3 regions of the Colwellia sp. MB02u-14 genome follow, and region 1 is predicted to be linked to each of the others. Evidence: predicted binding sites of a transcription regulator. Region 1 holds the regulator's gene; each other region holds the start of a gene.
The links. Region 1 encodes LexA, which represses DNA repair genes until DNA is damaged. Its sites were predicted from a motif close to TACTGTATNNNNATACAGTA; they were not measured.
Positions count from the first base shown of each region.

Region 2: a site for LexA is predicted at 2,027-2,046, ahead of H4J52_RS06550 (LexA family transcriptional regulator). Genes of this name have one in related genera too.
Region 3: a site for LexA is predicted at 2,842-2,861, ahead of H4J52_RS05910 (DNA polymerase II). Genes of this name have one in related genera too.

Region 1 is NZ_JACGUX010000085.1:158,915-163,568, reverse strand. Features, by position in the region: gene H4J52_RS15945 (DNA repair ATPase) at 1-409, shown strand, start outside; gene H4J52_RS20130 (hypothetical protein) at 441-566, shown strand; gene H4J52_RS15940 (alpha/beta fold hydrolase) at 768-1,586, shown strand; gene lexA (transcriptional repressor LexA) at 1,663-2,298, shown strand; gene coxB (cytochrome c oxidase subunit II) at 2,869-4,425, shown strand; gene ctaD (cytochrome c oxidase subunit I) at 4,437-4,654, shown strand, end outside.
Region 2 is NZ_JACGUX010000062.1:388,423-393,076, forward strand. Features, by position in the region: gene H4J52_RS06545 (serine hydrolase) at 102-1,553, shown strand; gene H4J52_RS06550 (LexA family transcriptional regulator) at 2,062-2,475, shown strand; gene H4J52_RS06555 (Y-family DNA polymerase) at 2,463-3,719, shown strand; gene H4J52_RS06560 (SOS response-associated peptidase) at 3,730-4,305, shown strand; partial or broken gene H4J52_RS06565 (bifunctional diguanylate cyclase/phosphodiesterase) at 4,566-4,654, opposite strand, start outside.
Region 3 is NZ_JACGUX010000062.1:230,566-235,219, reverse strand. Features, by position in the region: gene H4J52_RS05920 (pseudouridine synthase) at 1-631, opposite strand, end outside; gene dinG (ATP-dependent DNA helicase DinG) at 635-2,752, opposite strand; gene H4J52_RS05910 (DNA polymerase II) at 2,893-4,654, shown strand, end outside.

The DNA.
Region 1 (4,654 bases):
TGATAGTGATAACCCGATTGCGGCTGTTGCTAGCCAAATATCGTTATTGCAAAAAGGGCTCAATCAAATAGGAGAAGCTTTGTTAGAGCCTAAATCTGCAGCGTTAGATAGCTTGAATGAAACGCTTGCCAGTCTTAAACTGCAAGTGAATATTGAAAAACCAGATGATTCAGCATTAGCTGAAACTTTGGCGTTATTTAGTGAAAATATGGCGTCTTTTTTAACGCCGCTGGTTAACGCGTTACAAAGTAATAAAAATGTCGATTTGGCGATGATCGATACTTTAAAAACATTGAACCTGACTACTGAAAAATCAGTAAAAAGTTCTGAGACCCATATTCAAAAAATTAGTCGAGAACTCGCTTCAGGAAAACAAAATAGCGATGAGCTTTCTGCGGACGAGTACTAGCTAACATCGGCTATGCTAAACGAGAAAATAGTTGCCAGTAGTAAAGATAAACCAGGAAGATGCCTTGTTACCTTTAGACAAACCACAACATATTGGTTTGTTGTTAGCGATGCGTCTTTGGGAGTTACCTCAGTGTAAAGCACTGCGCAGAAATTAATATTTATTGCCAAACCGAGAACACATAACGTTATACTCCCTATAAACGTATAACTGCATGCTAATGGAAGATGTTTAAAGTTATTAGCCCTTTTAATATGATACTAAAATTGTGTTTTAAAAAATATTATCTCGCTTCTTTTCAGAAATGAATAAAGCGTCAATAATTAACGTTCAACATAAAAAATGATGGAGCGCAGCTATGAATGAAAAAATTGCAGCACTTAAGTCAGACCTAGCGCTACTTAAAGAACAATTTAGTAAAAAAATTACTGATGCAGAAATTCGTTTAAAAAATATGATTGAACAAGACAGCCTAGATACTTCGGTTGAACGTGGCTATAAAATTCAAGCTTCTTTTGAAGAGCCAGCAGATTCTTTAGCTAATGGTGAATGTGTAATTTTACTGCATGGGCTTGCACGTTCGGCTAACTCCATGAAAGCTATTGAAAAACGACTATTGACAGAAGGTTATTTTGTGATAAATATCAACTACCCTTCTAGAGATTATTCGATAGAAGAGTTGGCTGAAAAAGTGATTTCTAAAGCGCTATTAATTTGTGAAAGTCGTCAAGTTAACTTTGTTACCCATTCAATGGGCGGTATATTAGTTCGCCAATATTTAAGTATGCACAAAATACCTAATTTAAATAAAGTCGTGATGCTGGGTCCACCAAACAAAGGCAGTGAAGTTGTTGATAAACTAAAAAATACACCTGGTTTTAGTTTCATCAATGGTGATGCGGGTATGCAATTAGGTACCGGCGAATTTAGTATCCCTAGTAATCTTGGCAATGCTAATTTTGATTTGGGTGTTATTGCCGGTAATCAAAGTATTAATTGGATATTATCAACACTTATTCCTGATAAAGATGATGGTAAAGTTTCGGTTGCTAGTACCAAACTTGATGGTATGAATGATCACATTGAAATGGAAACAACCCATCCGTTTATGATGAAAAATGAAAAAGTGATTGAGCAAGTTATTCATTATTTAAAATCAGGTAGTTTTCAAAAATAATTATCCCAGAAAGCTTGCCTTTAATAACGACCTGTATATACTCACAGTAACAACTGTGTAAATTTACAGGCTCCCTATGCTAAATGAAATCAGCGAATTACGCCCTCTAACGAACCGACAACAACAAGTTTTTGATCTGATCAAAGACAAAATAAGCGATACGGGTATGCCACCAACACGTGCTGAAATAGCCAAGTTTTTTGGCTTTAAATCAGCAAATGCAGCAGAGGAACATTTAAAAGCTTTGGCTAAAAAAGGCTATATAGAAATGTTGCCAGGTACTTCTCGCGGCATTCGTTTGACTGAGAAGTTAATGGAAGAAGCCGGTTTACCTTTAATCGGCAGAGTGGCTGCAGGTGAACCTATTTTAGCTGCAGAGCATGTTGAAGATCATTACAAAGTTGATGGTAATTTGTTCCACCCAGCCGCTGATTACTTATTGAGAGTTAATGGCGAAAGCATGAAAAATATCGGCATACTTGATGGTGACTTGTTAGCTGTTCATCAAACGACCGATGTACAGAATGGCCAAGTAATTGTTGCTCGTGTCGAAGAAAATGTTACGGTTAAACGTTATAAACGAGAAGGTAACATCGTTTACTTACATGCTGAAAATGATGACTTCTCTCCTATAAAAGTCGATTTGTCTGATCAAGAGTTTAATATTGAAGGGTTGGCTGTTGGCGTTATTCGCTCGGCAGACTGGATGTAATTAAGTTAACCTATCCTATCCAATAAACTTGGTGGTAACTAAGTCAATTTATCTAACAAATATAGTATTAATTACGTCAAACTGCTCGGCAAACTTTAGTGTATAAAATAGGCTAAAGTTTGCTTTTCTAACCTTTCGTATTCTTTTCATGCAAACCTTTCTCTTTACTAAGAATAATTTTCATTCTAAAGCCCATTCAAACAACTTTATCTTTCTCTGATTAAAAAACAACCAAGATCAATTTTTGCAATATGCGTATTTATACTCAGCTGTTTATTTTTAATACTACGGCTACAGCCCTTTGTTATTAGGCTTTTATCTGTATTAGAGTTGATACTCTATTGTTTTTATTGGTTTTTATTTTAAAATAGCTCGATTTTTAAATTGACCCAGATCAACTTTTAAGTAATTCTAGTTTGGAATGTGTACAAATATAAATATAAGACGATGTTGTTGACGCTAACTGGTTGATAACAAAATTGCTAAGAAAATAATAAAAATCCGTACTAAAGGATGTGTTTTGTCCTAGGTATCAAGTTTTAAACTTTTATAGGGTGAAGGAGATGTCGTGTGAAAAGACGTAACCTAGGTTGGCTGTTGTTGGGGAGTGTTCTTTCCAGTTCAGCTTGGGCAGATATGCAATTAAATCTGACCAAGGGTGTAACAGAAGTAAGTAGAGATGTTTACGATCTACATATGCTCGCAATGTATATATGTGTAGCAATCGGTGTGGTTGTTTTTGGTGCTATGTTTTGGTCAATGGTTTTCCACCGAAAATCCAAAGGGGCTAAATCAGCAGATTTTCATGAAAGTACAAAAGTAGAGATTCTCTGGACAGCAATTCCCATTGTCATTCTTATCGCTATGGCTGTACCAGCAACGAAAACACTGATCGAAATGGAAAATAACGACGATTCTGACGTTACCATTCAGATCACAGGTTCTCAGTGGAAGTGGCATTATAAATATTTTGATCAAGATATTGAGTTCTACTCCGTTTTATCTACGCCAAGACCACAGTATGAAACACAAGAAGGTAAACACCTTAGTGTTGATGCCGGCGACAAAGTCAAAGGTGAAAATTATTTACTCGAGGTTGATAAACACCTTGTCATTCCAGTTAATAAGAAAGTACGATTTTTAATCACTTCTGACGATGTTATTCATGCTTGGTGGGTACCTGCTTTTGCAGTAAAGCAAGATGCTAACCCAGGATTTATTAATGAAGCATGGACAAAAGTTGACGAGCCTGGGATATACCGAGGTCAGTGTGCTGAGCTTTGTGGTAAAGATCACGGTTTTATGCCTATTGTTGTCGAAGTAAAGTCTGAAGCTGATTATGCTCTTTGGCTCGATGAGCAACACGAAATTAATGCGCAAGCTGCTGCTGCTGAGAAAGCGTCTCTTAACGCTTCCGCATCAATGGATGAACTGATGACTTTGGGTGAAACTACCTATGTTGCCTACTGTGCTGCCTGTCATCAAGTTTCTGGTGCTGGTCTACCTCCAGCATTTCCTGCACTTAAAGGAAGCTCTGTTGCTACGGGTAGTATTGCTGCGCATATTGATATTGTACTCAATGGTAAAGCGGGTTCAGGTATGCAAGCTTATGATAAGCAGTTAAGTATGAAGCAAATTGCTGCAGTTGTGACCTATGAGCGTAATGCTTGGGGTAACAATACCGGCGATGCCGTACAAGCCGCTGATGTTAAAAGTTTTGCTAATGATTCAGGCAATGACACAGAAACACCGGTAAAAGTCGCTGAAGTGGTTGTTGAAGAAGCCCCAGCAGAAGATCTCACTAGAGTGTATAGCGAAGATGAATTGATGGTTATGGGTGAGCAAGTTTACATGAAAGCTTGTGCTGCTTGTCATCAAGTTTCTGGTGTGGGTTTACCTCCGGCATTTCCTGCACTAAAAGATAGTGTAATTGCACTGGGTGACATTGCTGTGCATATAGACATGGTTATTAATGGCAGTAAGAAAAACCCTGCTATGGCTGCTTTTGGTAGCCAGTTAACTAAAACCGAAATAGCGGCTGTTGTTACTTATGAGCGTAATGCTTGGGGCAATAACACCGGTGATTTAGTACAACCTGCAGCCGTTGATGCTGCTAGTGCGAAGTAGGGGGATATAAAATGACTACAGACGTTATAGAACAAGAATCGCACGACGATCATCATGATGACCATAAAATGAAAGGCATCAAACGTTGGTTGTACACGACAAATCATAAAGATATAGGTACGTTATATCTATGGTTTGCTTTTATTATGCTATTAACCGGCGGTGCTTTAGCCATGGTTATTCGAGCCGAGTTATTCCAACCCGGTTTGCAAATAGTGGAGCCTGATTT
Region 2 (4,654 bases), on a different contig from region 1:
CCTAGAAGGTGAACATTTGATGTTTCTTTTCTACCTATTGCTTCGTATTTTTACTGTGTTATAAATAACTAACTGATTTCATAATATTATAAGGATGAACTTTGAAATTTAATATATTTGTTTTTTGTATACTAGCTAGCTTTTTTCCATCTCACGTTCAAGCAAAGGGATCTGATGAGGATATACAGCCTATAAGTGTAGGGCTTCAACCTACTGTCCGTATAAAGGGTAAACCTTCAAAGCTTAGTAGTTTAAAAGAACGAATGGCACATTATAAAGTACCTGCTGTTTCAATAGGATTTCTAAAAGATAACAAAATTAGCTGGACGCACACTGAAGGCGTTATTGACCTGAACAGTAATCGACCTATTGATGAGAATACTGTTTTTCAAGCGGCAAGCATTTCTAAACCCGTTTTTGCTAGTGCATTGATGAAATACCGTCAAGATAATGGATTAAATATAGATGTAGATGTAAATACATTACTTAAAAGCTGGAAACTACCTGCTCATGAATGGGCTAGTAAAAATAAAGTTACATTACGCCAATTACTCAGCCATTCTGCGGGTACTACTGTTCATGGCTTCGCAGGCTATACAGATGGTTCTGATGTCCCTTCTATTACTTCATTACTCAATGGTGTCAAACCTGCAAATTCTGCCCCTGTTGTTATAGATATTGAGCCAGGCACTCAATTCAGATATTCAGGAGGAGGAACAACTTTAGCCCAACTTGTTTTGCAAGATCAAACTAAAAGCTCATTAACCGAATTAGCTAAAAAAACTATTTTTGAGCCTTTAATGATGCAACATAGTAGCTTTAGTCAGCCTTTAGTCGGTGCTTTAAAAAGTAATGCGGCAGTTGCCCATAATGCGGACGGTAAACCTGTAGTTGGTGGTGCGCATACGTATGCAACTTTATCTGCTGCGGGGCTATGGACTACACCATCTGATTTATTACGCTTAGTTTCACAAATACAGCTTGCAGACTTAGGTAATAAAGACTCTTTTTTCTCTAAAAGTACCATTGATGAAATGCTAACCCCTCAAATACCCCCTATGGGGATTGGTTTTTTCTTAGAAGGTGATGGTGAAATTAGTTCTTTTAGTCACGGTGGCGCTAACGAAGGTTTTATGGCGCATTTATTTGCTCACACAAAAACGGGCGATGGAATCGTGATTATGACTAATGGCGAAAATGGTACTTCACTGATTGATGAAATCATGATTAGAGCAAGTGAAATTTATCATTGGAATGAATTTAAACCGACAGAAAAAGTTGAATCCACATTAGCACCTAAGTTATTCAAGTCTATCCTAGGTGAGTATAAAATAACGGAACCATTTGAAACTACTTTAGTTATAACCGAAGAACGTGGTAAGTTTTTAGTTAATATTGGAAAGTTTGTTAAGAATGAAGTATTTTTTCCTGAAAGTGAACAACAGTTATTCTCCATGACTGGCATGAGTTTATTCTTACATCCTAATGATAAAGGAGAGGTAAACTACATTTCTTTTTGGGGTGGAATTAATGCAATTAGAGAGAAACAATAAAAAGAATTACCTGAGGACTTAATTACTAAAATGTTAAGCCCTAAAGTTTGTACGTAAAGCCTGATGGTTTTTTGTGATAATACTAGTAAGTAGTAATGCCTCAAAGTGATAAGAACAGCATGCCAAATCAGGGCCATTATATCTGCTATCCAGGCAGTTCAGTCGCTTTTATTTGAAGTCTATGACCGCTTTGGTGGCTTAGTTCACACTCGAACTTAGCTGCTTATTGGTAAAAAGTTATTATCAAACGACACTTGTATTCAACTAAGGGGAATGTCAGCTATCAGGAAACTACTAGCGTAATGTGGTTGTTCTGCCATCTCCACTGTTGATCAAAACATACAAAAGATTTTAGTGACAATTCTCAAGTGCTAATGTCTTCAGTGTGGCAGGAACAGTCAATAACCTATTAATAATTACATCAAGACACAATAATTATTACAAAGTCTATATAAAATTTCACTTATAAATTATACTGTGTTTTTGTACAGTATAGTTGTTGTGTATTATGAAAGTTATTCCTATTTTTATCGAGGCTGGTATATCTGGCTTTGAATCACCCGCAGCAGAATATAAAGAACTTGGATTATCTCTAGACCAATTATTAATTGCAAACCCTGATGCTACTTTTATCGGTGTGGCTAAAGGACAATCAATGCAAGATATAGGCATATTTGATGGTGACTTGTTGTTAGTTGACCGCTCCGAACAGGTAAAAGATGGTGATGTCATAGTCGCTAATTACAATGGCTGTTTTACCTGTAAATTTATTGATAAGAAGCATGCACAGTTGATATCAGCCTCCGTACTGCATCAACCTGTAAAAATAACACCTGAAGATGAGTTTCAGATTGAGGGCGTAGTTACTCGCTCAATACGCTTACATCGACAAGCAAGAGAGCTTACCGCATGTATGCGTTAGTTGATGCTGTCTCTTATTACGCATCTTGCGAGAAAGTATTTGACCCGTCCATAAGAAATAAACCTGTTGTTGTATTGACGAACAATGACGGTTGTATATGTGCAGTTTGCCCTATTGCACGACGTTTAGGTGTGCCCAAGTTCAAACCATACTTTCAAATTAAACATTTCTTAGCAAAGCATAATGTGGTGATCCGTTCTTCCAACTATGAGCTGTATGCAGATCTAAGCGACAAGATGATGAATGTCATATCAAGGTTCTGCGATAATCAGTACGTTTATTCAATTGATGAATCATTTTTACAGTTCAAAAATTACAACAAACTCATCACTGACTGGCACGAGTATGGTCATACCATCAGAAAAGCGGTATGGCGTGAAACACGATTACCGGTTGGTGTAGGTTTTGGAACAACACCAACATTGGCTAAGGCTGCAAATCATGCAGCTAAAAAATTATCGGGTTATGATGGTGTCGCGGTTATTAATGATGACAAATCGCGCAAAGAAGTCTTATCGCGCATGACAGTAACGGATGTATGGGGCATTGGCTCTCGGTCAGGTAAACGATTAAACACCTTAGGTATAAATACAGCGTGGGAATTAGCTAACCAATCACCTAAAGTGATGCGTAAACAATTTAGTGTTGTCGTTGAACGTACTATTAATGAATTAAATGGCGTTGCTTGTCTCAATTGGGAAGATATAAAACAACCGAAAAAAGAAATATTTTCTACCAGATCGTTTGGTGAACGAGTCACTAACTACCATGCATTAAAAGCGGCATTAACAACCCATGGTTCGACTGTCGCACGTAAAGTAAGGAATCAACAATCGTTAATCAAAAGGTTATTAATTTTTGCTGCTAGTTCGCCACATGATGATAATTACTTCAACAAATCGGTGATCTATGAATTTCCTATCGCAACAGACAATACATTAAAAATTGCTAACGCTATCTCAACGGTTATGACTGATGTTTTTATTAATGGCGTTAACTATTACCGTTGTGGCGTGGGTGCAATACAATTACAAGATAGTAAGTTTCAGCAACATGATCTATTTACAGTGAATACAGATGATCCTGAGCTAATGAACTGCTATGACGTTATAAATAATCGATACGGGAATGCTACTGTTGAAGTCGCTAGCGCAGGCCAAGTACATAAATGGAACATGAGGCGTGAATTTTTATCGCCAAGCTATACAAGTAAATGGCATGATATTCCTAAAATTATTTGTTAAGGCATTTTAAATGTGTGGTCGATTTAGTGCTGTTGAGAGAATAGCTCCGCTAGTTAGTAACCTGTTCGATACTTCTTTTAAAGTAACGGCCAATACTAACTTTAGCCTTAGTCAGTTAGCGGCAACAATCACAACTGCCCCATTAGGGTACCAACAAGTAAATGCCAATTGGGGAATAAAGCCAAGCTGGTCCAAAAGATTAATAATCAATGCCCAGTCTGAAACAGTAGCAACAAAACCTACTTTCAAGCGAGCTTTTCAACATCAACGATGCTTAGTGCCTTGTAACGGTTGGTTTGAATGGCGCACAGAAGAAGGTAAGAAAGTTAAATATCTTTTTGAGCATGCTGACAAAATGCCACTGTACATGGCTGGCATATTATTCGAACACGAAATAACTGAACTAGTCACATTAACGACAGCCCCTAATGCCAAATGTGGAGAGTATCATAAGCGCATGCCAGTACTTATATTGCCTGAACACGCCGATTATTGGTTTAATTCAGATAATGAGCAAGTATTTCCACTCTTAAATCATGTGAATGAAGAGATGATTAATGTTTTTAATGCTGATTACAATACCTAAAGCTGGTTAGTTTTTAGTACTAATATCCCCTGGTGCGCATAGCGGAAGCTACGAGTGACTAACTCAATACTTCAGCTCCTAGCCAATTGCGGACATTCAGCCTTTGCAAATTCAGGAGAAAATTTAGGGCAATATTAGCCAATATTTGCAGCTCACTCGTGTGGCTGCTTTAAGACTCATTGCTGCGGTTGCCGATTCATATGGTAAGGCAAAAAAACGTATCAAACAGAAATTAATATATTTTACCAATTAAACATTATTCAACTTTTTCTAATTAAAAGCTCAAATTCATCAATAGGAACAGGTTTATTAAATAAATAACCCTGAAAGTGAATGCAGCCATTATTAA
Region 3 (4,654 bases), on a different contig from region 1:
TTTGTTGGTAATGACCATTTTCGATACCATTAAGGGTATATTTGCCTATGCGGTAACGAATAAGTCGTAGTGTTGGGAAATTAATAGCCGCAGTCATTCTGCGGACTTGTCTATTCCTTCCTTCCGTAATAGCGATGCTCAGCCAAGTGGTTGGAATACTCGCCCGTTCTCTAATCGGCGGGTTGCGTGGCCAAAGATCTGGCTCGGCGATTATTTTTACGTGTGCAGGTAAGGTTTTACCATCTTTTAATTCCACACCCTCTCGAAGCTTTTGTAAGTCAGACTCTTGTGGAGCTCCCTCGACTTGTGCCCAGTAGGTTTTTTCGGTTTTTTCTTTTGGGTTAGCCAGTTTATGTTGCAATTTTCCATCGTTTGTTAGTAACAATAATCCTTCACTGTCACGGTCTAAACGGCCCGCTGCATAGACATCTTTTACCGGAATAAAGTCTTTTAAGGTTTTACGCTGTTGGTCGTCAGTAAATTGTGAGAGCACATCAAACGGTTTATTAAAAAGGACCAAAACTCTATCGGCAGGAGCAGGGCGAGGCTTAACTTCTTTTAATGAACGGCTCTTCGATAGTCGACGATTGGTTGAGTTTGACGCTTTTATCGTTTTAGTGAAATCAGTCACAGTTTATCCTTTTGAAATAATTCGATATGGGGGTAAAGAATCAAGTAATTGTTTACCGTATCGTTTGGTGACTAAACGTTTATCCATTAAGGTGATAATACCGGTATCTTTTTCATTGCGCAGTAAACGTCCTGTTGCTTGAATTAGTTTTTTTGATGTTTCTGGTACCGAAATTGACATAAAAGGATTCCCCCCTTTAGTGGTAATGTACTCAGCTTGGGCTTCTTCAACCGGAGAGGTAGGAACAGAAAACGGTAATTTAGTAATAATTAAATTCGTTAAATATTTACCTGGTAAATCTAAACCTTCAGAAAAACTTTGCGTGCCAAAAATGATACTGGTTTTATCTTCATCACAGCGCTTTCTATGGGCCTCTATTATATGCTGACGTGACTGCTCACCCTGAACTAGAATCTCCATTTTGTGCTGCTCTCGTAAGGCTTTAGCGACTTGTTCCATTTGCCAATACGAAGAAAATAGCACTAAACAGGCTTTTTCTTGCTTAATTAATGCTGGTAACTCATTAATTAATTCATCGGTGAACTGAGGGCTACTTGGCTCATTTTTCATTTTAGCGATAACAAGTTGCGCATTGTTTTGATAATCAAACGGTGAGTCGACTTTTTGATATTGGGTGCCATCATTCGTTTGTAAACCGACCTGGCGTCGAAAATGCTCAAACGAATTCAATGCTAAAATAGTGGCTGAACATAATACCGCCCCTTCACATTTTGACCAGAGAATATCTTCAAGGGTAAAGCCCACTTCAATAGGGGAAGCCGACACTAAAAAGTCACTACGTTTGCCTGTCAGTTTTTCGAACCACCTTGCCATTGGAGCGCCTTTCTCACTGTCTGTTTTGGCATACATTTTCCATAGCGAGTTGAAATTTTCTAATCGTTGGATCATAAAACCCGCTTCTGCAAGTAAGGGCTCGGCAACAAACATTTTACACTCCCCGTCTTTCACTGACTCCATCAATAAATTATAGAGTTTGTTGCAATGTCCTAAACATTTTTTACTGAGCTCTGCTAAATCTTTAGCTGAGTTTTTTAAGTTCGGTGGAACGATTCCGTTTTCAAAACGATATAATGCCGCCTCGTCATCACGAGAGAAACGGCTATTTTCTTTAGCTTTTTCATTGAAATATAACGCCTGATTGTTTTCGATAAAGCTCGCTACTTTTTGCATTTCCATTAATAAATCTTGGCAATCGTCCCCTAACTTTAACGAGGGTGAAATGGCCGAAGTCGACTTTATTAATTTTGCCATTTTATCGCCGGTTTCTTTTAACTTAGTTAGCCAATCAATAGCACCTTTAATGGCAACATTCGCACTTGAATGATCACGGGTTACTTTAGGCAGATGATGTGCTTCGTCAATAATGTAAAAAGTGTCTTCTGGCGAGGGTAAAATAACACCTCCACCAAGCTCTAAATCAGCCAGTAATAAACTATGGTTAATGACCAACACATCGGCAGACTCCATGGTTTCTCGCGCTTTATGAAAAGGGCAATGGGTGTGATCGGCTAAATGTTTTAAACAACTGTGTTTGTCACATTGAATTTGTTGCCATAAATGATGAGGGATAGGGTCAGCCCAAGAATCTAGATCGCCTTGCCATTTATTATCCGTTAACGCTTTATGTAAATGATGTAATAGCTTTATATCCATGGCATTAGGTTTTTGCGCAAAGGTGAAACCGGCCTGAGGTGAATCGTCTTGACTCACAGCAAGCGCTAATTTTTGCCGACAAACATAGCGTTGGCGACCTTTGACTAAGGTAAAATTAAAATCTAAGCCTGAATGTTTCTTTAAGAAGGGTAAATCTTTATCCACTAATTGTTCTTGTAGCGCAACTGTTGCAGTAGAAATACAGACCTTTTTTTGACGTGACATCGCTAACGGAATAGCGCCTAATGAATAAGCCAAGGATTTACCCGTACCGGTGCCGGCTTCTATGATAATAATTTTTCGCGCTTTATCGTATTCTCCCGCAAAAGTTTTAGCTATTTCGGCAATCAAAAAAGTTTGCTGTTTTCTTGGATGAAAGTTTTCTAAATTTTCACCAATGGTTTTATACGATGTGCGAATTGCTACTTTAATTTTATCGCTTAGCATGCTGTTAGCCATTTAGGGTTCATTAGGTTATATACACATTCCAGTTAAATAGGCTGAATCCTGTATCTTCAAATAGGATGAGTATATACTGCTGTATATATTAACAGTTTATCGTTATCCGCAACGAATTAAAATAATTAATGTCATTAACTGTAGAAAAATTAACGCCTAGCTTGAATTATGGCTTTTTATTAACCCGTCAAGCCTATGATACCAAACAAGGTATCGAATTGTCTTTATGGGTTAAAACCCTCCAAGGTGCTGTTAATGTTATTGTGCAAAATCAACAGGCATTATTTTTTGTTGAACAAACGCAGCAAGTACACGCGCAAAGTCTCCTGTCGGAGCAGCGAATAGTAACGGCTAAAGTTACCCCGCTTGCGCTTAAAACCTTTAATCAGCAACTCGTCAGTGGCTTTTATTTTTCAACGATGCGTGAATTCTATCGCGCACGCGATATTTTAAAACAAGCCCAGATAAAATGCTACGAAGACGATTTTCGCCCCGATGAACGCTTTTTAATGGAGCGCTTTATTACCGCTGGTATTGAATTTATCCCTCGGTTAACAGCTTTATCGATAACCGAATCTGCCAAACAGTATTCACAGACTAACTTTGCTACCTTTTATAGTGACAAATGCCGTGCAACGAATAAGACTCAGTTACTTGATGATATTGCGTTAACTATGGTATCACTTGATATTGAGTGTTCAATGGCCGGGGAGCTTTATTCTATTGGCTTACATTCGCATAAAATGTCTGATGGTAAGCCGATAAAATGTGTTTTGATGATCGGGGATCACAATAATGTCTTAGCAAAAGCAAAACAGTCAACATTATCTAATGAAGAAGCCCGCGAGATCGCTGAGCACATCGTTTGGGTCGACAATGAGCAAGCGCTTTTAACGGCGCTTATCGCTTGGGTAAGGGTCCACGACCCTGATATCTTTATTGGCTGGAACGTCATTAATTTCGATTTTAATTTATTACAAAAACGTTGCGATATCCACAACATTGCCTTTAACATTGGCCGTAATTACCAGTCGCCACGGTGGCGTACCCGATCTGCAGGGGGGAGCCAAAATGAACAAAAATTTATTGATGTCGCTGGCAGAGTGGTACTTGATGGCATTGATTTACTCAAAAATGCCACCTATAATTTTGCTAGTTTTTCTCTCGACTTTGTCGCGAATGCCTTATTAGGCAAAGGAAAGAAAGTCGATGATGTTGAAAATCGAATACAAGAAATAAACGACAACTTTCATCATGACAAACTTGCCCTTGCCGCTTATAACCTTGAAGATTGTCGTTTAGTTACGCTCATTTTTGAACAGTCTTTATTACTTGAATTCACCCGCTTACGCGCAAAATTAACGGGCTTGTCAATAGACAGAATTGGCGGATCTGTTGCCGCGTTTACTAACTTATATTTACCTAAACTTCATCGTAGTGGCTATGTTGCGCCCAATATGGGTGATGGTTTGCAAGGGCTGGTTTCCCCAGGCGGTTATGTGATGGACTCCGTCCCAGGGTTATATAAGAATGTGCTCGTACTTGATTTTAAAAGTCTTTACCCCTCTATTATTCGAAGTTTTAATATTGATCCTATGGGTTTGATTGAAGGACTAAAATCACCCAAAAACAGCATTAAAGGCTTTGATGGTGCTTATTTTTCTAGAGATAAACACTTCTTACCTGACATTATTAACGAACTTTGGTTAGAGCGAGATATCGCTAAAAAAGATAAAAATTCGGCCTTGTCGCAAGCAATAAAAATTATTATGAATTCATTTTATGGCGTACTAGGTTCAACAGGTTGTCGGTTCTTTGATCCCCGTTTATCGGGCTCGATTACCAAGCGTAGCCATGAATTATTAAAGACGACTTCGCTGTGGCTGGAAA